Regions from separate parts of the Alishewanella sp. HL-SH06 genome, predicted to be linked through region 2. Evidence: predicted binding sites of a transcription regulator. Region 2 holds the regulator's gene; the other holds the start of a gene.
The links. The regulator MetJ, encoded in region 2, represses methionine synthesis genes. The targets are predictions, from matches to a motif close to TAGACGTCTAGACGTCTA.

Region 1: ACUJFK_RS00775 (cystathionine beta-lyase) is a predicted target of MetJ. The motif match lies at 3,728-3,745, and genes of this name have one in related genera.

What each region holds. Positions count from the first base shown of each region.
Region 1 covers NZ_CP199752.1:158,733-174,492, forward strand. The annotation lists gene ppc (phosphoenolpyruvate carboxylase) at 1-393, opposite strand, end outside; gene ACUJFK_RS00765 (VC0807 family protein) at 557-1,267, shown strand; gene ACUJFK_RS00770 (ion transporter) at 1,258-2,103, opposite strand; gene ACUJFK_RS00775 (cystathionine beta-lyase) at 2,529-3,698, opposite strand; gene ACUJFK_RS00780 (TonB-dependent receptor plug domain-containing protein) at 3,859-6,360, shown strand; gene ACUJFK_RS00785 (EAL domain-containing protein) at 6,424-7,203, opposite strand; gene ACUJFK_RS00790 (class II aldolase/adducin family protein) at 7,289-7,933, opposite strand; gene ubiD (4-hydroxy-3-polyprenylbenzoate decarboxylase) at 8,088-9,572, shown strand; gene ACUJFK_RS00800 (2Fe-2S iron-sulfur cluster-binding protein) at 9,569-9,847, shown strand; gene fre (NAD(P)H-flavin reductase) at 9,870-10,577, shown strand; gene ACUJFK_RS00810 (hypothetical protein) at 10,578-11,927, opposite strand; gene ACUJFK_RS00815 (SEL1-like repeat protein) at 11,986-13,335, opposite strand; gene ACUJFK_RS00820 (acyl-CoA thioesterase) at 13,495-13,902, shown strand; gene ACUJFK_RS00825 (hypothetical protein) at 14,064-14,786, opposite strand; gene ACUJFK_RS00830 (TonB family protein) at 14,990-15,760, opposite strand, start outside.
Region 2 covers NZ_CP199752.1:3,420,600-3,436,359, forward strand. The annotation lists gene ACUJFK_RS15855 (ligand-binding sensor domain-containing protein) at 1-1,182, opposite strand, end outside; gene metB (cystathionine gamma-synthase) at 1,443-2,615, opposite strand; gene metJ (met regulon transcriptional regulator MetJ) at 2,793-3,128, shown strand; gene ACUJFK_RS15870 (malic enzyme-like NAD(P)-binding protein) at 3,171-4,412, opposite strand; gene ACUJFK_RS15875 (hypothetical protein) at 4,501-4,692, shown strand; gene ACUJFK_RS15880 (tetratricopeptide repeat protein) at 4,794-5,693, shown strand; gene rpmE (50S ribosomal protein L31) at 5,924-6,136, opposite strand; gene priA (primosomal protein N') at 6,349-8,523, shown strand; gene ACUJFK_RS15895 (SPOR domain-containing protein) at 8,615-9,184, shown strand; gene hslV (ATP-dependent protease subunit HslV) at 9,242-9,760, shown strand; gene hslU (HslU--HslV peptidase ATPase subunit) at 9,772-11,100, shown strand; gene ACUJFK_RS15910 (gamma-butyrobetaine hydroxylase-like domain-containing protein) at 11,100-11,471, shown strand; gene rraA (ribonuclease E activity regulator RraA) at 11,638-12,123, shown strand; gene ACUJFK_RS15920 (formimidoylglutamase) at 12,127-13,194, shown strand; gene hutI (imidazolonepropionase) at 13,206-14,438, opposite strand; gene hutC (histidine utilization repressor) at 14,620-15,327, shown strand; gene hutU (urocanate hydratase) at 15,339-15,760, shown strand, end outside.

The DNA.
Region 1 (15,760 bases), 670 kb from region 2:
TTCAATGGATAACTCACGTACCGCTTGTTGAATGTCGCCCTTGGCGATGGCCGTGTCTTTTAAGCGCTGAAACAACTCCGTTAACGGTTCCGGCTTTTCAATGCTGCTGCGCCCTGCAGCGCTAATACTAAAATGTTGCTCGGCGAGGTTAGCTAAATTTAAAAACTGCGCGAAAGCCCGAGCGACTGGCAGTAATTCATCATCACTGAGTGCCGTGAGTACTTGGCGTAGCTGCTCGGCTTGCTGGCTATTGCCTTGGCGCGCTTCTTTCGACAGCTGGCGGATCTCTTCCACTCGTGCCAATACCGCATCACCAAGATGCTGGCGTAAGGTCTCACCCAACTCCGTACCTAATAACCCGACATTCGCCCTAAGGGCGGCGTATTGATCCATTTCAGTGCTCCACTGCGTTTAGAATTAATACACCCTAGCCTGTTCTGCGTTGGTACTCAACTATGATTGATTACCAACTGGGCAACAACTGTGCATAGGCGATAACTTGGGTTCTTGCTATACTGCGCTTAACGGTATTTTACGACTTTTAATACGGTATCTTATGACTTCGGAAACACGTCCTACCCCAGCAAAAAAATCGACAGGTCTCATCAGTAACCTACTGCTAAACGTGGTGATCCCTGCGATTATCCTGAGTAAATTCAGCGGTGAAGAATACCTTGGCCCCGTCTGGGGTATTGTGGTTGCACTGGCTTTTCCTATTGGTTTTGGTATTTGGGATTTACGCCAAGCCGGTAAGGTTAATTTCTTTTCGGTGCTCGGTGTTATCAGTGTGTTATTAACGGGCGGCATTGCTCTTCTGCAACTTGATGCCGCTTATATCGCCATTAAAGAAGCCGCGATCCCCGGCGCTTTAGGCTTAGCGGTTTTGATTAGCCAATACACACCCTATCCGTTGGTGAAAAAGTTTTTATTGAATGGCGAGTTGTTGGATAACGATAAGCTTTATGCAGCCTTGGATGCACAACAACAACGCGCACAATTTGAAAAGAAAATGGCAATAGCCGGTTATTTGGTGGCGAGCTCGTTCTTTTTATCGTCGGTACTTAATTATATTTTGGCCAAGGTGATCTTGGTTAGCCCTCCTGGCAGCACCGCCTTTAATGAAGAGCTGGGCACGATGACGTGGCTGAGTTACCCCGTTATCGTTTTGCCCAGTATGTTGGTATTATTTTTTGCAATGTGGTTTATGTTTAGCAGTATTAGCAAGCTGACTGGCCAAGAACTCGAAACCTTTATGCATCAACCTTGATCCGATTTAGCTGCAGGCGGCAGTTGCGCGCGTAACGCCGCTAACTCTGCCTGCAACTGCTGCATTTGCGCCACGAGATCCTGTTGTAATTGCTGTTTGGCATCGATTTCGTCTTTGTGCTCTTCATCATGCATGCTTTGTACGGCATTGACGATCACGGCAATAAACAAGTTCAACATAGTAAAAGTGGCGATCAGAATAAAAGGCACAAAGAACGCCCAAGCATAGGGGAACTGCTCCATCACCGGCCGCGAGATCCCCATCGACCAGCTTTCTAGCGTCATCACCTGAAATAACGTATATAAGGTGGCACCAAGGCTGCCGAACCACTCTGGGAAAGCTTCACCAAAAAGCTTCGTTGCCATGACAGCAGACACGTAGTACACCAAGCCCAGCACCATCGCAATCGACAGCATACCGTTTAACGATTGCACTAAAGCGCCAACAATTTTCTTCATCGACGGTACAAAGGTTAGTACACGCAGTACCCGTAATACGCGAAGGGCGCGTAATACCGCAAAAGGCCCGCTGGCTGGCACTAAGGCAATGGCCACTACGGAAAAATCAAATAAACTCCAGGCATCTTTAAAAAACGCCAAACGATGAGCGTAAATGCGCAGCGCAATTTCGATGACAAAGACGGCAAGAATACACTTGTCGAGCAGCATTAATGGTGGGCCAAATGCGGCCATCACTGCACTGGATGTTTCTAAACCTAAAATTGCCGCATTAATTAAGATCAATGCCAATAAGGTGCGTTGCACCAGATTTTTATTTAACCAGGTCGCAACCTGTTGCTGCATGCTGATGCCTGCTGAGCGGGTAACTTCTGTCATAACAGCCTCCATAAAGATCAAGGCGCTATTGTAGAAGAACCATAGAACAGGTCAATGCATTGCGAACGTTATAGCGTTGCAATAGCTAAGATAACTCCTTGCGGGCAGCACGGCATAATCAAACAGCTTATTCTGCTTTTGTGCAAAACAGTTCGGTGCGATTGCGACCATGGCTTTTGGCTTCATACAGCGCTTGGTCGGCCGTTTTTATCAGCTAAAACAAAACACGCTGCTTACCGTCATTGCTACTTTCCCCCAATACTGGTTGTAATGGTCAGGTGTGGCTGATCGTGATTGGGGCATTGATATCAGGCAGCAATAATATAACGTGCGACTTGCGTTGCCGTTAAACTAACGCTGCCTTTAAACGTTTGCCATGCTCCTTAAACACCAAGCGCACCAACGTAGGGTTTTGCGGGGTAAGTTTAAGCCAACGCCATGCGCGCAAATGCCTGTTCCAGATCAGCCAATAAATCTTCTGGATCTTCCAAACCAATATGTAAGCGCAATAAAGGCCCAGCATAGGGCCAATGAGTCACCGAACGAAGCGCTTGTACATTAGGCACCGCAGTAATCAAGCTCTCATAGCCACCCCATGAGAAACCCATTTTAAAATGCTGCATACCTTCAATAAAGGCTTGCACCTGCGCAGCACTGCCCTGTTTCAATACAAAAGAAAACAAACCATTGCTACCGTTAAAGTCGCGCTGAAAAAACGGATGCCCTGGATGCTCAGGAAAAGCAGGATGCCGCACTGTTTCAACTTCTGGACGCTGTGCTAACCACTCTGCCACTTCTAAAGCATTTTTTTCGTGTTGCTTTAAACGCACGCCCAACGTACGCAAACCACGGCTAGCTTGATATACATCATCTGGCGAAGCGCAATAACCTAACAAATAACTCTGCTCACGTAGTTGCGGCCAATGCTGTTCATTCGCGCTCGCTGTGCCTAACATCACATCTGAATGACCAATGATATATTTGGTGGCAGCTTGAATAGAAATATCCACACCAAGCTCAAACGGTCGACATAAGATCGGCGAAGCCCAAGTGTTATCTAGCATAGTGATAATATTATGCGCCTTTGCAACCTGACAAATTGCCGGTATGTCTTGCACTTCCATGGTCAACGAACCTGGTGATTCTAAAAAGATTACCTTCGTGTTCGGACGAATTAAGGTCTTAATCTCGGCACCCAACAAGGGATCGTAATAGCTGGTTTCAATTCCTAAACCGGCGAGCACTTTTTCACATAACCCTCGTGTTGGCTCATACGCGGTATCAACCATCAACAAGTGATCGCCTGCTTTTAAAAACGCCAATAAAGCGCCACTGATTGCTGCGGCACCGCAAGGATATAAAGCACAACCGGCCCCACCTTCTAACTCACACATGGCTTCTTGAAATGCAAAATGTGTAGCCGTGCCACGCCGACCATAATACGGCACAGCGTTACCTTTATTTTTACTGGCGTTTTTAAGCTCTTCCATGGTCTCAAACACAATCGTTGAAGCACGTACGATAGGCGGATTAACCGCACTGCCAGTCCACTTTTTGCCACGACCTGCATGAATTAACTGGGTATTCTTTTTCATATGTTGCTCCAACGTTGTCCAAAGGCGAAAAGACTTCTAGAAGTCTGCTTTATACTATGTCATTATTTTGCCGCTGCAAGCAATGTTTAATTCTGTTACACGTTTGACACCAGCAAGTTCAGCAACTAGATTCAATACAAATAACAAAGGGATAACTCTCATGCATCAAATAAAACCGCATCCTATTGCGTTAGCTATTACCTTAGCGTTGTTTACACCGCTAACAATAGCGCAACAAAGCAATACCAGCGAAAACGATGAAAAAGCAGAAAAAATTGAGCAGATTATTGTTACGGGTACTCGGGTTGCCGGTCGTTCGGTGTCTGATACTGCCGTGCCAATCGATATTATCAGCGCAGAAAATTTAACTCGAGCAGGTTCAACCGAACTGAATCAAGTACTATCAACCGCGCTACCGTCTTTTAACTTTCCGCGTCCAGGCTTAAGCGATGGTACTGATACCGTGCGCCCAGCTACTTTACGTGGTTTAGGGCCAGATCAGTCTCTGGTGCTAGTTAACTCAAAGCGCCGCCATTCCGCTGCTTTGGTTAACGTAAACGGTACTGTGGGCCGTGGCTCTTCTGCTGTTGATTTAAATACCATTCCTACCGCAGCGATTAACGCAGTTGAAGTATTACGTGATGGTGCTTCAGCCCAATATGGCTCAGATGCCATTGCCGGGGTATTAAACATTCGTTTACGCGAAGCGAGTGAAGGCGGTAACTTTACCTCGTCTTATGGCTGGCGTGAAACCAGCTATACCACGCCAACAACACCGACCCCAACAGGCGCCACTTGGAGTGCACCAGCTAATCTTGAGCGAAGTCGTACTGACGGTGAAACGCTAACCTTGAGCGGCTGGCGTGGTTTTGAACTTGGCAAAGATGCTTTCCTCACCGTATCTGCAGAATACAAAGACGCCGAGCGCACAGAGCGTGGCGGCTGGGATTATCGTCAACAGTATCCTTTGGTCAATGGCCAATATGATACGCGTGAAACCTACTTCAACCGCTTCAGTGCTTGGTATGGTGAGCCTGAATTATCGCAATTTACCTTGTTTGCAAATGCCGGTAAAACCTTAGATAACGGTAAAATTTATGCTTGGTTAAGCTACCAAGATCGTGAAGCGCGTTCAGGCGGTTTCTATCGCCCAGCCAACGATTCCCGCAATATTCTGGCGATCTACCCAGACGGTTTCTTACCAATTATTGCACCCGATGTAACGGATGCCAGTGCTGCGGTAGGTTATGAATTTGATGTCGGCGAGTGGACCGTTGATACGTCTTTAGTTTGGGGTCAGAACCGTATGGCCTTCACTATTGAAAACACCTTAAACCGCTCAATCGGCCCAACCAGCAAAACCGAGTTTGATGCTGGTGGCTTCCGTTATGGCCAAACCGTGTTTAACTTATCCGGTGTACGATCGATTAATGTTGACTCGCTAGCCTCGCCGTTAAACATTGCTACCGGGATTGAATTACGCCGTGAACGTTACGGTATTTTCGCCGGTGAACCTGATTCATGGCGCAATGGCGGCGAACTATTATCCAATGGTAACCCAACGGCTTCTGGCGCGCAGGTGTTCCCCGGCTTCCGCCCGTCTAACGAAGTGCGTGAAACACGTCGTGCTGTTGGTGCTTATGTCGATTTAGAAGCAAATATCACGGATAACATGCTGGGCTCAGTGGCGCTGCGCGCTGAAGATTATTCTGATTTTGGCAGTAATGTTACCGGTAAAGCTGCGTTACGCTACGATTTTACCGATGACTTTGGTATTCGTGGTTCATTACAAAACGGTTTCCGTGCCCCATCGCTACAGCAACAAAACTTTACTGCTACCTCAACTAACTTTATCAACGGTGTACCCTTTGATATCACGACTTTCCCGGTAAGCAACCCGGTTGCGCAAGCGTTAGGTGCCAAACCGTTAGATGCTGAAGAGTCAGTAAACTACTCATTAGGTGCCGTATTTAACGTGGGCGGTGTTTCTATCACGGTAGATGGTTATCGCATTGATATCGATGATCGTATCGTGTTATCAGAAAACTTAACTCAAACAAACGTGCGCGATTATTTAAGCTCGCAAGGCTTTATCGGTATCGGTGGTGGTCGTTTCTTTATCAATGGTGTAGATACCGAAACACAAGGTGTGGATGTTGTTATTAACTGGTCAACACCAACTGAAGATTTTGGTTTGTTCAGCTTTACGGTGGTCGGTAATATTAACGAAACGAAAGTCACCGCAGTACCAGCAACCGCAGAGTTGTCAGCACTTGATCCAGCGCCAACATTATTTGGTCGTGTTAATGTACTGACGTTTGAAAAAGGCGCACCCAAAGATAAATTTGGTGCCACGGTAAACTGGAGTTATGACAACTTCAGCGCGACCTTTAAAGCAACTCGTTACGGTGAGGTATTATCACCGGGCACTACTGCAGCCACTGATCTGACATTAAGTCCGAAAGTCTTGATGGATTTGGAAGGCCGCTATGACTTTAACGATAGTTGGACCGTGGCAGTGGGTGCTGATAACATCTTTGATGAATATCCAGATGCTAACCCCATTAACTTAAATACCACAGGTGCTACCTCGTTCTCGAACTATTCACCGTTCGGACGTTCAGGCCGCTTAGTGTATGGCCGGGTATCTTATAACTTCTAAGTTACCACCAAAATAAACAAGGCGCCTTAAGGCGCCTTGTTTATTTTGTTTTGGGTTATACGTTTAATTTAACGCTTTCATCCCTGTTAAGCCTTCTAGCGGTGTCAACGCTTCTAAAGCCGGCTTGGCAAAATAATATCCTTGAAACAAGCGCACACCAATACCCACTAAGTAATCTAATTCTTCTTTTGTTTCAATGCCTTCAGCTAACACCTTGGTACCTTGCAACTCGCATTGCTCGATTGTTTTGGCCACAATAAATTGTTTTGCGCAGTTAAGGTGAATATTCCGGATCAGTTCCATATCTAGCTTTAATAAGTGAGGTCTTAACTCAATTAGCCAATCTAATGTTGCAAAACCCGAGCCGTAATCATCAATCGCAGTTTGAAAGCCACGTTTAGCATAACTGCGAAAAATGCGATTCAAATGCGCTTTATCTGGGATCTGCTCACCTTCAGTCACTTCAAAAATTAGCTTGGTTAAATCAAAGCCATAGAGATCGGCTGCTTCAATGGTGGCTTTAATACAGGTTTCTGGGTTATACACCGCGTTCGGCAAAAAGTTAATATTCAAATAGGTACTGCATTTTAGACGCGCAGCGGTTTCAATGGCTTTTACCCGACAAGCCTGATCAAAGTAATATTTATTGCTATCGTTTATCCGAGAGAAAACCCAACCTGCACCTTCACCGTTTGGCCCGCGTACCAGCGCTTCGTAAGCAACAATCTGCTGCGTGTGCCAATCGATAATCGGTTGAAATGCCATACGGATCTCAAAACCCAAATCTTGACCACTTAAACAATCTTGGCAGCTCTGTTGTTTAACTGAATCGGGAAACTGCATAAAATGCGCTCTCTATTGGGAGTAAAAATGAGACAAAATAACATTATTGGATTGTGACTGCTTTTTGATAATTTATCAAAGACAATCACCGATTTGGTGTCGCACCAAGCGCCAGCGCAGCCGCATAATAACGCATTAGAATTTGAAAGCTGGTTTCAGCATTCTTGCCAAAGGTCACCACACCATCTTCATGCCCTGCCATAGTGAAGATACCTTGTGCCGCGGCCTCACTTTGTTGAAACAAGCGGGATACTTCCTCCGCCATCGCCACCGTACCGTAAGGCACTTGCGCAGCCGTTTGCGCTAACGCTAGTGCATCTGCATGCTGCCAAATCGCCGGGCAATGCGCATGAATAATAAAATTAACCTGTGGCAGTAACTGATAAAGCTGGCCATGTGTCATCGCTTCAGAAGAGGGTTTAGTTACGCCCTGTGCGCTAATTCGGTTTAATTCCGGTTGACAAGCGGTGACCAGCGCGTAATCTGCTGCGCTTAACTGCAGTTTACCACCCGTTTGCGTGCCACTGATGATAAAGTGTACACCACCTGCGACCCGCTGACTAATATTCCCAAAACCATAATTATCATAGCGCTCAGGATGCTGCCCTAACATGCCCGTTTGTACACAAAGCGTACGCCACGCATTTAACTCGGTAATATCTATGTTGGCAGGTAATGGCGCAGCTTGATAAAACAATTGAAATTTTATAACCCCTTCTTGCTCTTGCATCGTATAACCCGTCGAAATGTGTTAACAACAGTATAAGTCGCGTCAGCAGCGATGCCAGCCGCATAGCAGGCTAAAACTGGCAGTCGTCCAGTAGAAATGTATAATAGTCGCAAGATGAGGCACCGTCTTACGCTGTCACTGATGAAGGCAACCAATGAAATATAAAGATTTACGTGATTTTATCGCGCAGTTAGAACAACGTGGTGAATTAATTCGCATCAAACAGCCTGTCGATCCGGTATTGGAAATGACTGAAATTGCCGACCGTACTCTGCGTGGCGGTGGCCCAGCGTTATTGTTTGAAAACCCAAAAGGGTATTCGATCCCAGTATTAGCCAACCTATTTGGTACACCTCAGCGAGTGGCTTTGGGTATGGGCCAAGAAGATGTGGCGGCCTTACGTGAAGTCGGTAAATTGTTGGCTTTTTTAAAAGAACCCGAGCCACCAAAAGGGCTGAAAGATGCCTTTAGTAAATTGCCTATTTTCAAACAAGTTCTAAATATGTCGGTCAAACAGGTGAAAAAAGCCGTTTGCCAACAAGTCGTACTTAGTGGTGATGAGGTCGATTTGACCCAGTTGCCCGTTATGACTTGCTGGCCGGGCGATGCCGCCCCCCTGATTACCTGGGGTCTTACCGTAACCAAAGGACCGCATAAAGACCGCCAAAACTTGGGTATTTATCGTCAACAAGTGCTGGGCAAAAACAAGCTGATTATGCGCTGGTTATCGCATCGTGGCGGCGCTTTAGATTTCTTTGAATGGCAAAAAGCTCACCCGGGTAAACCCTTCCCGGTGTCGGTAGCACTGGGCGCCGATCCGGCCACCATTTTAGGTGCCGTTACGCCTGTACCTGATACGCTGTCTGAATATGGTTTTGCCGGATTATTACGTGGTGATAACACCGAAGTGGTTAAATGCGTTAGTAACGACTTGCAGGTGCCGGCCAGCGCTGAATTTGTGCTTGAAGGCTACATTGAAGCGGGTGAAATGGCGCCCGAAGGGCCTTACGGGGATCACACGGGTTATTACAATGAAGTCGATAACTTCCCAGTATTTACTGTAACGCATATTACACACCGTAAAGATCCGATTTATCACAGTACTTACACCGGCCGTCCACCAGATGAACCGGCTATCTTGGGCGTCGCACTGAACGAAGTGTTCGTGCCCATTTTGCAAAAACAATTTCCGGAAATTACCGACTTTTACTTACCCCCTGAAGGGTGTTCGTACCGTTTAGCCGTTGTCACGATGAAAAAACAGTATCCTGGCCATGCCAAACGCGTAATGATGGGTGTGTGGTCGTTCTTACGCCAGTTTATGTATACTAAATTTGTGATTGTCTGCGATGACGATATCAATGCCCGCGATTGGCAAGATGTGATTTGGGCCATTACCACCCGTATGGACCCCGCGCGCGATACCACGCTGATTGAAAACACGCCGATCGACTATCTTGATTTTGCTTCACCTGTATCGGGATTAGGGTCAAAAATGGGTATGGACGCCACCAATAAATGGCCAGGTGAAACCACTCGTGAATGGGGCGAGCCAATTGTGATGTCTGACGAAATTAAGCAGCGGGTTGATAGTTTATGGCCAAGCCTGGGCATCACTTTACCCGCGGCCAAACCATGAGCCATAAGGTCACGGTACTGCCAGCGCAGTTAAGTTTCGAAGTGCTGCCTGAAGAAACTATTCTGCAGGCCGCGCTGCGCCAGGGTATTGATTTTCCTTATCGATGCCAGCAGGGCGTATGCACCAGTTGCGTGTGTAAACTACGTGACGGTAACGTGAGCTATATCGAGCCAAGCCCATTAACGGACGTTGACCGTCAGCAGCGATTTGTTTACTGTTGCGTGGCTTATGCCCAGTCCGATCTGCAACTACACCACCCTTTTATACGCGGTTAACCCCGCTTAACATGAGATGTTTATGAACGCTATTGCTTGTCAGGTTGTTGCCATTGAAGCTCTTACTCACGTTGTCAGTAAAGTTGTACTCGCGCCAGCTGCGCCCGTTAACTTTATTGCCGGTCAATACTTACAACTGTGTCTGACCGCAACAGATAAAAGACCTTTCTCTATCGCCAGCACCCCAGAACAGCCGTTGTTGGAATTGCACATTGGCGCGGCAGCGGGAGATAACTGGTCTGGCGCAGCGTTAACTCATCTACAGCAACAATTTGCTGCCGGTGAGCCGGTTCAAGTTGAAGTCGGTCTGGGTCATGCCGCTTGGCAAGCGAACAGTGATCGCCCCATCGTGTTATTAGCCGGTGGCACCGGGTTCTCTTATGTACACAGTATTGCCTTGGCAATCGCGGCTGCGAAAAAAGACATCCCGGTATTATTGTACTGGGGTGTGAAAAGCGAAGACGCCTTGTATTACCAGACCGAATTGGCGAGTTGGGCAGCCAGCAATCGTAAATATCAAGTGATCCCGGTGGTGCAAGAGCCTAGCGCACATTGGCAAGGTCGCCGCGGCTTAGTGCATGAAGCCGTGTTGCAAGATATTGTGTCTCTTGAAGCCTACGACATTTATATGGCTGGCCCCTTTGCAATGGCAGGGGTGGCTCGCGAGGCTTTTATCGCGCAAGGCGGCCATCGCGAGCACATGTTTGCTGATGCGTTTGCTTATATCTAACTATAAACTTAATATTTGTAATAGTTCAGTCGCAGGCTTGTAACCTGCGGCTTGCGCTTGCTCTAGCAGGGCTTTAGCTTCGGTCTTCTCTCCATCTAACCATAAACGTGCACCATGCCAGGCCGCCGCCAACGGGTCTTGCTGTTGGATCAGATAGAACTGCCAATCTTCGCGCTTCGCGCCTAATATACGCTGTGCGCGACGATCGCCATTTGTCGCGGCTGTACGCCACCAATACTCTGCCGTTAACTGCTCATGCACTGGCACATATTGCTGTATCAAAATAGTCGGGCGATTCACCAAGCGACTAAAAGTGCGTTCTTGTTTAGTGCTGTTACTGAGTCGAAAAATGCCTTCTTTGCCGCCACGAATGCGCATGCCCAGCAACGTCTCTGCCTCGGGTGCAATAAGTTCATCGCTTTGCAACACACGCTCGATTTCGCCTTTTGCATTGGTTTGCACTGTTACTTCGCCATCAAATGCCTCAATATTAATTTTCAGTTTTCTACTGTCAAACCAAGTTGTTAAATCCAGCTTATCACCAGGCTCCGACAAATCTTTATCTACATAAACTAAAGCACCGGATACCATAGAAATCACATTTAGCGCGCTACCCAACGTTTCTTGATGCCGAGCAGAGCCCGCTTGTGCATAAGTCCAGAGGTTATTTTGATTAACAATCCTATTCGCGCTGCCAGCATCCATCACGCCGGCTATCCAAAAATTTAACTGCACCGACATTAAATGCGGACGACCGGTCGCTGCATATTCCCAGCGGCGCAGCTCGCGCATAGCGTGAAAATCATAAGCACCAACCGGAAAACTATCCAATACATCAACAACCTGCACCCTTCCCGTACCATCTACTAAATACTGTAATACGATAAAACCAAACGGATTCTTTCTGGTGACTTCTTCCGGGATTATCGGCATCGGTGTATTAATGGCGGCCGGAGGCTGCTCTTTACTAAGCTGGTAAGGTTGCGCATCCTGTTTAATAATGACCGCAGCAAAAGCTTTAGCTGCCGCAGCGTCGGCTTGCAAACGCTCATCGCTGCTTGCTTCGGCATACACGCGTTGCACGATAGTGCTGGCATCTGGATGCTGTAATTTTTCTGCAAGTAAAAAATAGCTTAATGCTTCTACCCGATTAATCTCTTGTCCTTCACCATAATAAGCCATCACGCCTAGATTAAAGGCTGCATCGGGATTACCTAGTGGTAATAGCGTAATAAAGCCCGCTTTTGCTTCGCTATATTTTTTATTTTCGTAGGCTTGTAAAGACACCAGCAAATCCGCTTGCACGGCGAAGGTTGTCAGCATCAGCAATACGAGTGTTATAAAACGCATTCTATCTTCCTTAGTTTTCACTATTTCTCAATTAGCGCGGTTTGAATAGCTAAGCGCACTACAAACTTAAAGCTTGTAATAACTCGCTCGCTGGCTTGTAACCTGCGGCTTGCGCTTGCTCTAATAGCGCTTTACCCTCTGCGGCTTCGCCATCTAACCATAAACGTGCACCATGCCAGGCCGTCGCGAGCGGATCTTGCTGTTGAATAAGATAGAACTGCCAATCTTCGCGTTGCGCACCTAAAATACGCTGTGCTCGGCGATCACCATTTGCAGCCGCGGTTTTCCACCAGTAACCCGCTGTCAACTCTTGATGAACGGCATGATATTGTTCAACCAAAATGCTGTTTTTCTTACTAACACGGCTAAACGAACGATCTTGCGATAAACTATTACTTAACCGGAAAAAGCCACTATTAGCACCACGGATCCGCATTCCCTGCAGTGTTTCTGCCGCGGGATGAGTTAACTCACTGGCATCCAACAATCGAACAATTTCACCTTTTTCGTTAGTTGCTACGCTGACTGATCCGGCCAAACCCGGGATGTTGATATCAAATTTTCTGCTTTCAAACCATGCCGACACATCGGGTTCATTGGCTGGTGCGGGCAAATCTTCGTCGATATACACTTCAGCACCTGACACCATCGAAACTAAATTTAATACGCTGCCTAGCATTTCTTGATGCTTACTCGAGCCCAGTTGCGCATAAGACCATAAATTTTGCCCCTTGATAATCTGATTAGCAGAACGCGCATTCATTGAACCTGTGGCCCAAAAACTCAGACGTACCGACATCAAATGGGCTTTACCGGTTGCTTCATATTGCCAACGCCCCATAGTGCGGAAAACATAAGGATCAAAAGCCCCTTCTGGGAAGCCGTCTACGGCATCGGCAACTTTTACCCGCCCCTCACCATCCACTAAAAACTGTACAACGACATAACCAAATGGATACTTTCTGGTGACATCATTGGGAATGTCGGGCATCGGTGTGGATATTTCAGCTGGCGGTTGCTCTTTACTTAACTGATAGCGCTGAGCATTTTTTTTGATAAATACTCCCGCTAATGCTTTAGCTGCAGCTTCTTCTGCACCAGCTCGCTGTGCTGTGCTTGCTTCTTCATAAATACGCTTAACAATGTCTCCAGCTTGTTCATGCTGTAATTGTTCTGCAAGTAAAAAATAAGTTAAGGCCTGTTCGAGATCAACTTCCTGACCTTCACCATAATATGCCATCACACCAAGGTTAAAAGCGGCATTGGCATTACCTAAGGGTAATAAATTAGTGAAACCTGTTTTTGCCACAGCGTATTGTTTATTTTCATATGCTTGCAAAGCGCTCAGCCAATCAGCCCGCACTCCAAAGCTGAGTAGCAATAATCCTAGTACTAAAATTAATCGCATCGATTCATCCTTAACATATAAGCGTTTTATTTATGAAGCAGTTATCAGCATATTAACAAAGGCGTGTTAAGCGTCAACTATTAAAACATAATGGTCACTGGCAGCGGTGTACGAACTATGCCAAAATCAGAGCAAATACACTAAAAATAGGTGCTATAGATGCAACATAAAACAGTGATTAAAGTTCGGGGCTATCATTTAGATATTTATCAACATGTAAACAACGCCCGCTATTTAGAGTTTTTAGAAGAAGCCCGTTGGGGGTATTTAGAAGACAGCGGGGATATTCAGTGGTTTAGCCAACACAATTTGGCCTGGGTAATTGTCAATATCAATATTAACTACCGCGTGGCAGCGACCATGGGCCAAACCCTAGAAGTGTATACACGTTTTAGTAAAGTGGGAGGCAAGAGCGCGGTGGTCACTCAGGAAGTTCGGATAGCCGGTTCCGACGCTATTGCGGCAGATGCTCAAGTGACATTCGTTTGCCTGGATCAAAAAACCGGTAAAGCGGTAGCCATTGAGGGTGATCTGCGCCAGCGTCTAGAGCAGCATTTAGCAGAGTAAATTGTCAGCTGGCTTGCCCTTATCAATTATCCCGCAATGATCTCAGGCAAGCCACTAACTCGAAATTAGCTTTAGTCGATGATGATAAGCAATGATTGTGGCTGATACTCGCTATAGCGCCCCAAGTTAATATCGTTTTGTGCTTATAAGGTTCAGCGTGATTAACGGCTTAACCACTTGGCCATGGTTTGACGAAACAACAGCGCATCATCACTCTCTTTGCAAGGTGCGCCCTTAGCTTGCATCATTTGTTCAAAGCCACTGAGTTGTGGATCGACGATTAAACAGTTGTCACCGAGCTTCACCAATTGCTGGCCATCATTATAAGTAAATAACACGGCTTTTTCTGGATTGGCACTGGCTTGCTGATGTTGTTTGGCTACCGTTATCCTGGGTTGCAGCTGCTGTTGCTGCCATTGTTGATAGCTCGCGTCAGCGGCTTGTGCTAACGCTTGCTGATTAGGCTGCGCTAATTGCTTTAAACTACGCTCAGCTAAGCTGGACCTTGGCGTAATAGGCAAGGAGTTAATGTCTCTTGAGGCTAACACTGGCTCGTCCTGCCGCGCTTTGCTAACGATTGTAGCACTGACTTGAAGCGGCTTGATGGAATGATTAATGTGGCTAGCTGCAGCCTGTTTTGCTGCGATCTTATCTGCATGAGCCAAAGGTTCCTTTACTGGACGCTCTACTTTCATTTCTGCAACAGGCTCTGGCGATTTAATTGCTGGTTGATAAAGAAAGGTGCTGATCGGCTCGGCTTGTGGCAAAGCAACCGGTTTTAGTAGCGTGGTGTGTAATAACAAAACCAACACGAGGCTGTGCAACAATAATGCCCAAGCAAAGGCTGCTGCATATTCCCGAAATAGCTGTTTTAGTTTAACCATTAAGCAACGTTCACTCACATAACCAGGTTACTGCTGGCCTCAAGATAAAGTGTTCTGTTTAGATAAGCTCACCGTCGTTTAGTTGCATTAAGTATTTTATAGCACTGTTGTCGCTAGTTAATGAATGGCTAACTATCCAAACCCGCTTAATTGAAGTTCAAAAAAAGCGGCTTTTCGCCGCTGTTCATAATAACTAGAGTTGCTTATAGCAATTGCTTTTTTAACTCTTTCGCCGGTTGATACTGCTTGGCGATAGCAGCATCTAACAAGGCTAAACCTTTCGCACGCTGCCCTTCTAACAGTAAGCGGCTGCCTACCCAGGCCATCGCCTCGGCATCTTCTTGCTCTAATAAATACTGCTCCCAGCGCTTATCATAAGCGGCCATGATACGTTGCGCTTCTTTACTGCCATTCTTCGCGGCTTTATCCCACCAAAAACGTGCAGAATAACTTTGCGGCATCTTAAAAGAAGCGCTAACCCAGGGCGCACGATGCGCTGAAACATGACTGTACTTCATGATTTGATAAACGTCGTGATCTATCTTGCCTTTTAACTTTAACCCCAACAAATTTTGCACATGACTACTGGGGTCAATATCGGCATAAATTTGCTCAACAATAGTGCCGTCATCGGCTATTCGCACCACCGCATAACCGACAAAACCACTAAAATCGACTTCCAATTTATTCATCGGTTTAAAAACAGATAAATCTAACTCTGCCGTAATCGGCATATCTCGGTCGATAGAAATGTAGTTACTGTTTTGTATATTAACCAGACGTAACAAATGGCCTAGCATAAATTGATGTTGCGGTGAGCCGATTAACGCGCCTTGCCATAGTTGATGCTGCTGTATTAAATCATCAACTTTTGCAACATTGACACCACCCTCGAGGAAAAAATTTAGCTCTGCGCTAAATATATGGCTTTTGCCACTGGCTTCGTATTTCCAACGACTTACCGCTCTAATAGC
Region 2 (15,760 bases):
ATCGGGTCCTTCCGCTAGACTTAACACCGACTGCCCGACACTGACTGCCGTTAAATCAATAATACTGAACGCACCATTACAAATACGAGTTAAACCGCGGCTGCTACCAACATACATACAGCCATTAGAATGCGATAACAGAGCACGGGTATAATTTCCGGCTAATCCGACTTCTGTAGTCATGGTATTAAAAGGTGCATCTCTTAAACGAAAAATGCCGCCATTTGTTCCAACCCACAAATTACCTTCTTTGTCTTTTAACAAAGCTAAAATACGATTATTGGGTAAGCCCTGCCGCATATCTAAAGATTCAGTAATACCGTTATGTAAGCGTAATAAGCCTCTATCTATAGTGCCAATCCATAGAATGTCTGAGTTCTCCTGCAATATGGCCGACACCGGAACATTATCTAATAAAGTTAATGGCTTAGATTGACTTGGCTGTGCCAGGTAAAGGCCACGTTCTGTGCCCACTAGTAACGCTGCTTGATGATTTAATTCCAATGCAAATATCGGTACGCCATTAAATTCGTCTGCAGCAACCGGTTGAATTTGCAATTGTGCATCTAAGTAAACCAATCCATTCGCGGTGCCAACCCACAGTAAGCCGTTGGCATCTTGTTGCAAACTGTGAATTTGGAGAGAGGGTAATCCATCGTCAAGCGTAAAATGTGTGCGTTTACCGGTGGCATCTTGCATGTAAAGCCCCTGCCCCTCGGTAGCAACCCATAATCGATCTTGATTATCCATAAACAAACGATTAATCAATTCACCAAAAGGGGGAAAAGCTTGCCATTGCCCATCTTGTACTTTAACCAACCCGCCCCGTGCACCACCTATCCACAAAACATTATGTTTATCTAAATGAAAAGTACGCACGCCGACATCTGGCAAACCGGTTTGGGGGTTACGATCAAAAATGCGAAATTCGCGACCGTTATATCGAGCAACGCCTTCCCAAGTGCCAAACCACATATAGCCATCCGGCGTTTGAGTAATAGCATTAATAGTGTTGTGCGGTAAGCCGGCTCGAGTGTTGAGCGTTTCTTTAAAATAATTATCTAAGCTAGGAATATGCTTTGCAGCAGAAGCCGCTGCCGTATTAAAAAATACAGTACACAACAAAAAGCAGAAAAAATGATAAACATGTCGCCGATGCCGACACAGGCCCGATAAAAGCATGCAGAAATCCAATTCCTTGGCTGTAACGTTAGCGCCTAGCTACTAATATACTTTAGATTACCCGAATTTAATTAACAATGCCAAGCGTGTTACCTGCTTACGGAACTTGATTTTACGGTATAAAGAAACCATCAAACACGAACTAAAATAAAGAAATCATTAAGTTAATGAATTTCAGATATTAGTGAGAGCTCACATAATATTAAAAAAAATAGGCAACAGGCATTAAATCATCTGTTGTCTAAGCTAGAGGAGTTGTTTTAGTCAGCTAAACGCTGAGCTACCACGTTTAGCGCTTGTTGCAAATCAGCACGTAAATCTGCCACATCTTCAATGCCTATTGATAAACGCACTAAGGTGGCAGCAATACCCGCTCGCTGCTGCGCCGCCGCATCCATCGAAGCATGCGTCATTGAAGCAGGATGACAGATTAAACTTTCAGTGCCTCCCAGTGACTGTGCCAAAGTAAAATACTCTAGAGCATTGAAAAAATCTTTTAACAATGCAGCAGGAGCGTTCAACTCAAAACTACACATCGCCCCAAAACCCAATTGCTGTTCTTTAGCAATCTGATGCCCAGGATGACTTGTCAGCCCGGGATAATACACTTTAGCAACTAAAGGATGCGCCGCTAAAAAATCGACCACTGCAGCCGTATTTTCTTGTTGCAGCTTTAAGCGCAAGTTTAACGTTCTTAAGCCTCGCAAGGTAAGATAGGCATCAAATGCTCCACCGGTTAAGCCTAAACAGTTTCCCCACCATTTTAATTCTTCACCAACCGCCAGATCCTTAGCAATCACGGCACCGCCGATAATGTCAGAGTGGCCATTAATAAATTTCGTCGTCGAGTGTATGACTAAATCTGCACCTAAGGAGAGGGGCTGCTGTAATACTGGCGATAAAAAGGTGTTATCCACCACCACTTTGGCTTTGAGGCTGGCCGCTAACTGACAAACCGCTCGCACATCAGTAATTTGCAGTAATGGGTTACTCGGTGTTTCTAACCAAATCATGCTGGCTTGGCTTAACCGTAATTGCTCGGCCCAATCGGCATCTTGAAAATTGATAATGTGTAATTTAAAAGCCTGCTTCTTTTGCGCCAAATTGGTAAATAATCGATAACTACCACCATAACAATCATGCGGGATCACTAAGGTGTCAGAGGGTGTTAGTAATTGCAGTGCTAACAAACAAGCTGACATACCAGTATTGGTGATAATCGCTTTAGCACCGCCTTCGAGTTCGGCTAACGCCTCCCCTAATACATCGCGGGTAGGGTTATTTGAACGTGAATAATCATAAGGACCTGGCTGCCCTAATGCCGGAAGTTGATAAGTTGAAGTGAGGTAAATTGGTGGTGTCACTGCACCAAAGGCGGTATCTTCCGCAATACCCGCACGAGCAACGATAGTCGCTGGATGACGCTTGGTCATAATACGCCCTTTTGGATGTTTAGATGTCCAAAAAGTATAATGCGTTAACACTGGAAGTCAAACCATTTAGCCGTCTATAATGTTTATTTGTTGCACAGTGTTTGACTGTAACAGAGAAAACAGTAGAATTTCGCACTTGCGCGAGCAATTTCTCTCGACCAATAACAAGGGACCCTTATGGCTAAGTGGAATGGTGAGTATGCTCACCCTTACGCGGAACACGGTAAAAAATCAGAACAAGTTAAAAAGATTACCGTATCGATCCCGCTGAATGTTTTAAAAGTGCTAACTGACGAACGCACTCGCCGCCAAGTGAACAACTTACGGCATGCGACAAATAGTGAGTTATTGTGCGAAGCCTTTTTGCACGCCTTTACTGGCCAGCCATTACCGGCTGATGACGATCTACGTAAAGATAATCCGCATCAAATTCCTGCTGAAGTTCGGCAGATTTTGACCAGCATGGGTAAACCCATCCCAGTCATCATTGAAGCAGAAAACGACGAAGAATAAAAAAAACCGCCAATAGGCGGTTTTTTTTATAAGCGGCTCAGCTTACTTATAGTAATTATCAGGCAATGGTAAACGAGCAACGCCAGAGTTTACCGCGGCTTCCGCCACAGCACGTGCCACTCGAGGTAACAATCTCGGATCCATCGGTTTTGGAATAATGTAAGATTTACCAAACTCTAAAGCTGATACATCAGCCGCCGCCAAAACTTCGGCTGGCACCGGCTCTTTAGCAATTGAGCGGATCGCTTCTACTGCTGCAAGTTTCATTGCATCATTGATTTCACTGGCACGTACATCTAAAGCACCACGGAAAATAAACGGGAAGCACAAAACATTATTCACTTGATTAGGGTAATCAGAGCGACCTGTTGCCATGATCAGATCTTGTCGAGCCGCGTGCGCGAGCTCAGGCTTAATTTCCGGATCAGGGTTTGAACAAGCAAAAATAACAGGCTTATCTGCCATTAACATTAAAGCTTCTGCTGGCAACACATCGGGGCCCGATACACCAACAAAAACATCCGCCCCTTGTAAAGCATCTTCTAAAGTCCGTTTATCGGTATTATTGGCAAATAACGATTTATATTGGTTTAAATCTTCGCGCCGAGCATGGATCACCCCTTTGGTATCCAACATATAGATATGCTCACGCATGGCACCGCATTTAATTAATAACTCCATGCAAGCAATAGCCGCAGCACCCGCACCCATACAAACGATAATGGCGTGTTTAATATCCTTACCTTGGATTTCTAACGCATTAAGCATACCGGCAGCAGTGACTATTGCTGTACCATGCTGATCATCATGAAACACCGGGATGTTGCAGCGTTTGATTAACTCTTTCTCTATTTCAAAACATTCTGGCGCTTTAATATCTTCTAAATTAATACCACCAAAGGTATCGGCAATATTGGCAACCGTCGTTATAAACTCTTCCGTTGTGCGATGTGACACTTCAATGTCAATCGAATCTAAGTTGGCAAAGCGTTTAAACAACAAGGCTTTACCTTCCATCACCGGTTTTGATGCTAAATGCCCCAGATTGCCCAAACCTAAAATCGCAGTACCGTTAGAAATCACAGCGACTAAGTTACCTTTAGCGGTATATTTATACACATTGTCTGGATCAGCAGCAATTTCACGAACGGGCTCCGCCACACCTGGGCTGTAAGCTAGCGCAAGATCGCGGACGGTTTCAGCCGGTTTGCTAATTTCAATACTAATTTTTCCTGGGCGGGGTTCGGCATGGTAGCGAAGTGCCTGTTCTCTGAAATCTGTCATTCTAATTGTCCTGGAGTAAGGTAAGCGGCGACAGGCTGCAATTATGCTTATTATTGTTTTACAGCAAGCCAGATGAAGGCTCATTTTAATGAGCTCTTTAATAGAAAAACACCAATTTGTTGCTGGACCTACCAGCCTAAGCAAGTATGACCACCTTCTTGTTGATATTTTCTTCTCTTCTTATAGCAAGAAATGCGCTAGCCATAAAGAAGCCTATACACTTAAAACCCAATCTCTTGCTGAGTATTTATATGTTGAACTAGTTACCACCAAAATTTAACATAAATAAAACAAATCACTATTAATTTTAGCGACATCCCTTGACCGTCATTAAAATATCACTACAATATCTGGTAAATATTTAGTTAATGAGGTTATGCCATGCGCCTTTTATCGATCTCTGCACTTATTCTCGTAAGTAGCATCAGTATTAGCCTGCCCGCCACTGCACAAAATGCCGGAAACAATGAGCAAATATGCACTGAAACTGACTGCACAAAAGAGCTGCGTAAATTGATGCGACTGGCTCGAGCAGGTAGCGGCGATGCCGCGGCGATCGTTGCCATGTCTTATGCGACAGGCGATGGTTTAGAACAGAATACCAGTCAAGCATTACGCTATCTTCGCCAAGGTGTACGCCAGCGCAACCCCATGTCAGTTTACTTGATGTCAGATTGGTTACGAAATGGCTTTGTTATTGAGCAAGATATCGCAGAAGCAGACCGGTTATTAGAACAAGCCATCTCTTTAAATTATGCTCCAGCCCAATATTCAAAAGCAGTAACATTGTTGCAAACTGAAGATCCAACGCAAATCGAGCAAGCTGTGGTATTACTCGAGCAAGCGTCAGAACAAAAGTTAGCAACGTCAATGCTGTTACTGGGCCAACTTAAACAACACGGTATTGGTACTGAAAAAGATCTTGTTGCGGCAGCAGAGTTGTTTAAACGCTTAGTGTTAACTGGGCAAACCCAAGCCAAACCTTATTTAGCGGAAGTCAGCGCTGAACTAGCAGCAAGCAATGAACATGCAGAATTAGTAAAAGATTTACAGCAAGTTGAAAACATTGAGGTCATCCGCGTGACGGGGCAGCAAATTCAAATGAACAACATGCTTGCCGGTTTAGTCAAACGGTTAAATTCTTCAGGGCTTTATGATAGCCGCTCTGTCGGTAGTCGTATTCGCGGAGTCAGTTGTGAGCAAAGCGGCAGCAATTGCGCCAGTATTAAACCAGACAGCTCTTCCTCTTCAATCAACCAAGTGCTATCAGGTGGTCAATAACCGGTTGTTTGAATTTGCTGTACCATCGCTTTAGCCATAGGTTGTACTCACTTAACGCTATGTCTTAGCTAGCATGCTGAGCATGGCGTTGTTTTATTGTGCTACAACCATCGCCATGAAAACCCTACCGCTATGCGCAGAACAGATGAATGCTAATGTGCACATGCAGGGTATTTTGAAGCAAAAAAAACCGGAGCCTAAGCTCCGGTTTTTTTTCGTTCGGTAATCGATTAACGATTGCCCAAAACAGAGAAACGTTTTTTGAAGCGATCTACACGACCACCTACGTCTAACACTTTTTGCTTACCAGTATAAAACGGGTGACATGCTGAACATACGTCCAAGTGGATGTCTTTGCAAAGTGCAGAGCGAGTTTTGAATGCATTACCGCAAGTACAAGTAGCAGTAATTTCTTTGTATTCTGGATGGATACCTGGTTTCATGGGTTACCTCGTTAGGCCGTATCGCTATCTGGTCACAATTTTTGGCGCCAGACACCATACGCAATTACAGTTAATTTAGGGCGCGTAGCTTAATTGATAGGCAAACAAGTTGCAACCTGCCCGCGGCAAAAAAACACTATTTTTGTTTTACTTGGCAAGCCGGATATCGATCCTTAAACTAACAATCCCTTTGCTTTGTTGTGGAAACCATAGTGACCGTTATTCGAGTGGCTCTGCCCGTCCCGTTACGCCAACATTTTGATTATCTGTTGCCTGAAAACAGCAGTGTAACAGTGGGGTGTCGGGTACAAGTGCCATTTGGTCAACGTCAGTTAATTGGGATTGTTTGGCAAATTGATCCGGATAGTCCTTTTGAACACAGCCAACTCAAAGCAGTAAGTCACATTTTAGAAGACGCTCCGGTGATCTCCGGCACCCTACGCCTTTTATTAAGCTTTGCAGCGGAATACTATCACCATCCGTTAGGTGAAGTGCTGACCGCAGCCCTTCCTGCGTTATTGCGTGAAGGCCGACAACTGCGCGATTATGCCCTAACCGGCTATCGATTAACGGCGGCAGGCGAAGCAGCACAAAGTAGTGATTTTAAGCGTTCGGCGAAGCAACTTGCCTTGTGGCACACGCTGCAAACCAGCCCTTTAGCTGAAGATACACTACTGCAACAGCATCATCGCAGCACACTGAAACAACTGATAGATAAAGGCATGGTTGTTGCTGAAACACTAGAGCGTCAACCTTACGCCTATCAAGGTTTAGCACAAACACCCTTACAACTGACAGTTGACCAGGCTATTGCTGTGAGTGCGGTGCAGCAAGCTTACGGAAAGTTTCAGCCGTTCTTGTTAGAAGGTGTCACCGGCTCGGGTAAAACCGAAGTGTATTTGCAATGCATTGCGCCTCTATTAGCCCGTGGCGAACAAGTCTTATTGTTGCTACCTGAAATTGGTTTAACGCCGCAAACACTTCAACGTTTTGTACAGCGTTTTAATGTGCCCGTTTTAGCTTGGCACTCTAACCTCAGCGATGGCGAACGTTTGTCATGCTGGCTACAAGCGGCAAGTGGCAGTGCTGCGATTGTCATTGGCACGCGCTCGGCGCTGTTTTTACCGTTTCGACAACTCAGTTTAATTATTATTGATGAAGAGCATGATTTATCTTTAAAGCAGCAAGATGGCTTTCGCTATCATGCGCGTGATCTGGCGATTAAACGCGGCTCATTAGAAGGCTGCCCTGTGTTGCTTGGCTCTGCCACCCCCAGTTTAGAATCTTTATATAATTGCCAACAAAAACGCTATGTGCATTTAGAACTGCAACATCGCGCTACAGGGCAAAGCTTACCGCCATTTGAGTTAATTGATTTAAAACAGCAACAATTGCAGTTCGGCTTAGCCGATAGCAGTATTAAACAAATCCGCGGCCAGTTAGCCCGTGGTAAGCAAGTGATGTTATTTTTGAATCGCCGCGGTTTTGCCCCCGCGCTTAGCTGTCAAGATTGCGGCTGGCTGACCGAATGTAAACGTTGCAGCACCTTTACCACTTATCATAAACATAGTCGCCAATTATTATGTCACCATTGCGGCGCCAGCCGCCCTATTCCTAGACAATGCGGCTCTTGTGGCAGTGCTCGATTAGCGCCAGTTGGCCAAGGCACTGAACAGTTAGAAGAACATTTGCAGCAGTTGTTTGCAGATACACCCGTAACCCGCTTAGACCGCGATAGTACAAGGCGAAAAGGTGCTTTAGGGGAGTTGCTCAAGGATATTAATCAAGCTGGGCCACGCCTAATTTTAGGTACGCAAATGCTGGCGAAAGGCCACCACTTTCCTTTTGTGACTTTGGTGGTAATTGTTGATGTAGATGGCGCCTTATACAGCGCAGACTTTCGTGCGCCAGAACAATTAGCTCAACTGCTGACACAGGTCGCTGGCCGCGCAGGTCGAGGCAATGACAAAGGTAAGGTATTACTGCAAACACAGCATCCTGAACATGCCCTGCTGCAAGATATTATTCAAAACGGTTATGCGGCTTTTGCACGCAGTGCCCTGCTCGAACGCCAACAAACCACCTTACCGCCCTATCAGCACTTGGCATTATTTCGTGCCGAAGCCCTGCAAAGTGACTTATGCCAGCAATGGTTACAACAGGTCGCAGAGCTTTGCCAAGCCTATCACGGTTTACAGCGGCTAGGGCCGTTATTATCGCCTTTAGAGCGCAAAGCGGGTAAGTATCGCTGGCAGTTGCATTTGTACAGCCAAAATAGACCGCTATTGCATCATGCCTTAGGGCACATCTTGCCAGAAATCACACGTTGGCCGCTGAGCCGTAAAGTAAAATGGCAGCTCGATGTGGATGCTCTGGATCTGAGCTAAACGTAAAGCCAGAGTGATAGCTCTATTTCATTTTTTACTATTCAAGGTAGAATAGCCGCTGTTGTAATGAGTAGGTAATCAAACAGTCACTATGCCACAAAAAGATTATGTGCGCGCCAGTCGCCCGAAACCGGCCAGCAAGACCAAAGGCAAAGCCCGCCCAGCACGCGGTGCCAAAGCGCAAGCTGCCTCACAAAAACCTTGGATATTAATCGGCTTGGTGCTCTGTGTCTTATTGGCTTTTGTTTACGGTTTGTGGTTTTTACGCCAACAAGCTCCGGTGGTAACGCCGCCTGAAGCACCCGCTCCGGCTGTTACCGTGAAAAAAGATGAATTGCCTCCCAAGCCCGTAGCTGAGCCTTATCAATATATTGAAGAGCTTAAAAATAAAGAAGTGACCGTCGAAGTGACAGAGCAGCGTCGTAGTGGTCCGGCGCAACTGCAATGCGGCTCATTTAGACAGCAAACCCAAGCCGAAGCCATGAAAGCGCAAATCGCCTTTGCGGGCATTACCGCCGATGTGCGCCGCACCGAAGGTACTAATGGCGTGTGGTTTCGGGTAGTGCTGGGCCCTTATGAGTCTCGTCGTGCTGCCACCGTTGATATGAATCGGTTACGGCAAATGGGTATTAATACCTGTCAGGTGCGTAACTGGGCTTGAAAAGCTAACGCATAAACCCTATCTATGCCCTAAGTTAATTCGCCATAGGGCATATTCATGACAACTATCGTATCTGTTCGACGCAATGGTCACGTCGCCATCGGCGGTGATGGCCAGGTGTCACTGGGCAACACCGTAATGAAAGGTAACGCCCGTAAAGTTCGCCGTCTTTACCATAATAAAGTCTTGGCAGGTTTTGCCGGCGGTACCGCTGACGCCTTCACCTTATTTGAACGCTTTGAAGCCAAACTTGACATGCACCAAGGCCATTTAATGCGCGCGGCCGTTGAGTTAGCAAAAGATTGGCGTACCGATCGCATGCTGCGCAAACTCGAAGCGTTACTAGCCGTAGCCGATGCCAACACCTCTTTGATCATTACGGGTAACGGCGACGTGATCCAGCCAGAACACGATCTCATCGCCATTGGCAGTGGCGGCCCTTTTGCGCAAGCGGCGGCGACAGCCCTGCTACAAAATTCTGATCTAGGCGCGCGTGACATCGTTGAAAAAAGCCTAAAAATTGCCGGTGATATTTGTGTCTATACCAATCACCATCACACCATTGAAGAATTATAAGCGGAACAATTATGTCTGACATGACGCCTAGAGAAATCGTCCACGAGTTGGATCGACACATTATCGGTCAAAATAAAGCCAAACGTGCCGTTGCTATTGCCTTACGTAACCGTTGGCGCCGTATGCAGCTTGATGAAAGCTTGCGCCAAGAAGTCACCCCCAAAAATATTCTGATGATTGGCCCAACGGGTGTAGGTAAAACTGAAATTGCTCGTCGCTTAGCCAAATTGGCTAACGCGCCCTTTATTAAAGTTGAAGCCACCAAATTCACCGAAGTGGGTTATGTCGGTAAAGAAGTAGAAAGCATCATCCGTGATCTGGCAGACAGTGCCGTTAAAATGTTACGTGAACAAGCGATTGCCAAAAATCGTTTTAGAGCAGAAGAAGCCGCAGAAGAGCGGATCCTCGATGCTTTACTGCCACCCGCCAAAGACGCCTGGGGTGAAACAGAAAAAAGTAGCGAATCGAATACGCGGCAAATTTTCCGTAAAAAGCTGCGTGAAGGCCAATTAGACGATAAAGAAATCGAATTGGAATTGTCACAAGGCCCCATTGGCGTCGAAATCATGGCGCCACCGGGCATGGAAGAAATGACGTCGCAATTGCAAAGCATGTTTCAAAGCTTAGGCAATGACAAAAAGAAAAAACGTAAGCTGAAAATCAAAGACGCTTTTAAGCAACTAATTGAAGAAGAAGCGGCACGTTTGGTTAATCCTGAAGAGCTTAAGCTAGAAGCCTTAGAAGCGGTTGAACAAAATGGTATCGTATTTTTAGATGAAATCGATAAAATTTGTAAACGCGGCGAAACCAGCGGCCCCGATGTTTCACGCGAAGGCGTGCAACGTGACTTACTGCCGCTGATTGAAGGCTGCACCGTGAACACCAAGCACGGTATGGTAAAAACCGACCATATTCTGTTTATTGCGTCTGGCGCCTTTCAAATGAGTAAACCCTCCGATCTTGTGCCTGAATTACAAGGTCGCTTGCCGATCCGGGTTGAACTGGAAGCGTTAACCGCCGCTGATTTTGAACGCATCTTAACCGAACCTAAAGCGTCACTGACCGAACAAGCGCAAGCGATGCTCGCCACTGAAGGGGTGAACATCAGCTTTACCGCTGACGGCATTAAGCATATCGCGGCCGCGGCCTTTCAAGTCAATGAAACCACAGAAAACATCGGTGCTCGTCGTTTGTACACGGTGATGGAGCGTTTATTAGAGGAAATCTCTTATGATGCCGCCGATCATGCGGGGCAACAAATCAGTATCGATGCTGAGTATGTTGAAAAACATCTGGGCAACTTAGTACAAAACGAAGATCTCAGTCGGTTTATTTTGTAATGACCAAAAAGTTGGTTGGACTTCATTACCATCAACGTCGCCGTTTGCTCGACTTACAGTTTAGCGACGGCAGCCTCAGCAGTTTGAGTGCCGAGTTTTTACGCGTGCACTCCCCCTCTGCTGAGGTGCGTGGTCATGGCCAACCTAAGTTGGTCAGCCATAAACGTGACGTTGCCATCAAGCAGATCCAAGCAGTGGGTCATTACGCAGTAAAACTGGTTTTTGATGATGGCCATGCTACTGGCTTGTACAGTTTTGCTTATCTTTGCCAGTTGGCTGAAAATGAAACAACCTTGTGGCAAGACTATTTGGCCAAGTTAAAACAGGCTAATGCCAGCCGTGAACCGCTGATCAGTATTAAAACGCTGTAAGGGCCAGTGCACTGCCGTTAAGCATCCGCCTGTTACCACTTCTCTCTCAAGTAGAAAACCGCATTGCGTAAGTGACTTTGCCTAATGGTGCTCGAAGTTGTGCTTGAGCTTAGGTGGTAGCAGGTTATACTGTCTGCATACTTTTCTTGCAGTTTGGAGCCACCTTATGGAATATAACACCTCAGAGCTTTGCGATCTGTACGCGGATCAAGTTGATGTCGTTGAGCCGATTTTTGCTAACTATGGTGGTCGCCGTTCTTTTGGCGGAAAAATCCACACCGTAAAATGTTTTGAAGACAACGGTTTGGTGCGTCAAATGCTGACTGACAACGGCATTGGTAAGGTGTTACTGATTGACGGTGGTGGCTCAGCTCGTCGTGCTTTAGTTGATGCGGATCTGGCCTCTTTAGCGGCAAGCAACGGCTGGGAAGGCATTGTCTGTTACGGTAGCGTGCGCGATCTTGATGCATTAGAAGATTTCGATATCGGTATTCAAGCCGTTAATGCGATCCCGATTGGCGCTGACGATGCAGGCTTTGGTGAAACCGAAGTGCCTGTTAATTTTGCCGGCGTAACCTTCCTACCTGGTGATCATCTGTATGCTGACAGTACCGGCATCATTTTATCGCCGGATGCACTCGACATCGAGTAACGCATGAACGCCCTGCACTATTTGACTCAAGCGCAACTTGCGCGTTGCTGTCAGCAGCGCAGCGGCGAACAACGATTATCTGCCCAGTTACGCTTTCCTGAAGCCACTTTATCGTTAGCAGAGAACCTTGCCTTACATGCCGCTCACAGTGGCAAGTTTGTCATACTGGGGATCCCCGAAGATCTGGGCCCTAGAGCGAACGGTGGCTTTGCTGGTGCACAATTAGGCTTTCAAGCGTTTTTAAACAAATTCCTTAATCTGCAAGCTAATGCATTACTCGCCGGTGAATCTATTTTGATCCTCGGTGAGGTAGCTTGTGCCGATTTACAAGCACAAAGTACAGCATTAGATCATCAACAACCCGAGCATTTAAGCCAATTACGCGCCCTTTGTGCGCAACTTGACGAACGAGTATTCAGTGCCGTTCAACCTATTTTTGCGCAGGGCTTAACCCCGATAGTGATTGGCGGTGGTCATAACAATGCCTTACCACTGTTGCGGGCGTTAAGTGATTGTCAGCAGCAACAGGTTAATTGTATTAATTTGGATCCGCATGCCGATTTTCGTGCCTTAGAAGGCCGACATAGCGGCAATGCGTTTAGTTATGCGCAAGCTGAAGCGTTATTACAGCATTATTTTGTGCTGGGGCTGCATGTGCAAAAAAATAATGCCGCCAGTTTGACGGCCTTACAGCAAGCGAATTTTGAATATCTCAGCTATCAACAGATCTTTGTAGAAGGCCAGTACAACTGGAGCCAGGCCATCGAACTGAGTTTGCAAAGAGTGTTATCCGCTAACACCAAGTTAGCACTTGAAGTGGATACCGACTGCATTACCAGCATGCCGGCCAGCGCGCTTAACTACAGTGGTATTAGCGTAGCTGAAGCAGAGCAAGCCGTGTTTCACTTCGCCAAATTACCGCAAACCGCTTATTTACACTTAGCCGAAGCCGCGCCTGCGCAACATCCAAGTGGTGAAGCTGCAGGGATGAATCAATGCGGCCAAGTGTTAAGCCAACTGGTACAAGCCTTTTTAGCGGGAAAGCAACAACAGCCGCCAAGCATTGACTAAAGGGTGATCAGCTACACATTTTTGGCTAAGCGGCACAAGGTGCCACCAATGACCACTTGTTTAAGCGCACTGACGCCAAATTGATAACATAATTCTGCCGGTTGGCCAATCGCATAACAGGCAAAATCGGCACGCATTCCCACAGCCAAACTTCCCCGGTCAGTCAATCCCAGCGCCTTGGCAGCATGACGCGTCACGCCTAATAACGCTTCTTCTGGCGTTAAACGAAACAAGGTGCAGGCCATATTCAACATTAACAATAATGAACAAAATGGCGAGGTCCCCGGATTAAGATCGGTGGCAATCGCCATTGGCACCTGGTAGCGACGTAACAGCGCTATCGGTGGTAATTGGGTTTCCCGTAAAAAGTAATAAGCCCCCGGTAATAACACCGCAACGGTACCGGCGTTTGCCATACGGGCAATCGCTGCCTCATCCAAATATTCCAGATGATCCGCGGATAACCCCGAAAACTCAGCCACTAAGGCGCTGCCGCCTAAATTAGATAATTGTTCAGCATGCGCTTTAACCGGTAAGCCTAATGCCTTGGCCGTGTTAAATACTTGCCGACACTGCTCAACACTAAAGCCAATACCTTCACAAAACACATCAACCGCGTCCACCAACTGTTGCTCAGCAAGCAGCGGTAACATACGACACACTTCGTTGATATAACCCGCCGCATCCTTTTTAAATTCTGCTGGCAGTGCATGCGCACCTAAAAAGGTTTTTACAATATTCAGCGGATGATGCTCAGCTAACAACGCGGCGACTTCAAGCAGCTTTTGCTCATTGGCTAAGTCGAGACCATAGCCTGATTTAATTTCTACAGTCGTCACGCCTTCGTGCAGTAAGCTATTGAGGCGATCTTTACCTAATACAAACAATTGTTCATGGCTGGCTGCCCGAGTGGCTTTTACGGTACTGGCAATACCGCCACCGGCTGCCGCGATGGCTTGATAACTGGCCCCTTGTTGGCGTAGCTCAAATTCATTGGCGCGACTACCAGCAAACAGCAAATGGTTATGACAATCAATTAAACCGGGCAGGATCCATTGGCCTTTTGCATCGTAAAGCGGCGTACTTAATGCATCAAATTGCGGCAAATCGGCTTGTGGCCCAACATAAGCAATCAAACCGTCTTTGATGGCCAATGCGCCGTGCGCGATAGCACCATAAGGCTGGCCGTTTTCCGTCATGCTGGCGATCTGAGCATTCACCCACACGGCATCAAATTCTGTCACTGTTCCTCCTGAGCACAATTCTGCTAACACTTAATCGCGCAACGACCTCTAGGGCTAAAGCCCAAACTATTAAAAATAGTCTATACGAAAAACTTGTATATACAACCAAGATCCGCTATTTTTATTTGCAGCTAATTAGCGGATCCGTTCTGACCCGCTGTCTGACTAACACGAGAATAACATGGCAAAATTTGCAGAAATAAAAGAGTTTATGCTACGGCAAATTGAAAGCGGTGCCTGGCCTGAGCACAGCCGTGTGCCATCCGAAAATGAATTGGCCGAGCAATTCTCCGTTAGCCGCATGACCGCCCGGCGCGCTTTGCAAGAGCTAACCGAGCAAGGCATTTTGTATCGAACGCAAGGTGTTGGCAGCTTTGTTGCGGCACTTAAATCCCAGTCATCTTTATTGCAAATACATAATATTGCTGATGAAATTGCCGGCCGTGGCCATACCTATAGCGCAACCTTAGTACAGCTAACCGAATTACCTTGCCCGACCATTGTGGCAACAGCACTGGGGTTAAAACGCAATGATCCTGTGTTTTTCTCACTGATTGTGCACCTGTCTGCCGGGCAACCATTGCAACTCGAAGCGCGCTATGTCAATCCGCTGCAAGTGCCACTGTATATCCAGCAAGATTTTCAAGAGCAAACACCGCATCACTATCTAAGTATGATTGCGCCACTGACCGAAGCTGAACATATCGTTGAAGCGATCTGGCCAGATAACTTTACTTGCCAGCATCTACAACTGAAAAAACCTGAACCCTGCCTGCGCTTGACCCGTCGCACCTTTAGCCGTGATGGTGCCGTTAGCCTGGCTTATCTCACCTCGCCTGGTAGCCGCTATCGGCTAGGCGGACACCTTAATTTTGCGTTACCCCGTTAACAGAGGTTGCTATGAACACGAACCGTATTGATAACAGCAGAGTGATCCGCGCCGCGCGCGGCAAGCAGATCACCGCCAAAAGTTGGCAAACTGAAGCCGCTAAGCGCATGCTAATGAACAACCTGGATCCTGAGGTGGCTGAGCATCCGCAAGCCCTGGTGGTGTATGGTGGTATTGGCCGCGCGGCTCGTAACTGGGCTTGTTTTGATAAAATTGTCGAGGTGTTAGACCGGTTAGAGGATAACCAAACACTGTTAGTGCAAAGCGGTAAACCCGTTGGTGTTTTTCCAACCCACCCTGATGCACCGCGGGTGTTAATCGCCAACTCTAATTTAGTACCGGCGTGGGCGAACTGGCAACATTTTAATGAATTAGATCGACAAGGGTTAATGATGTACGGCCAAATGACCGCTGGCTCATGGATCTATATCGG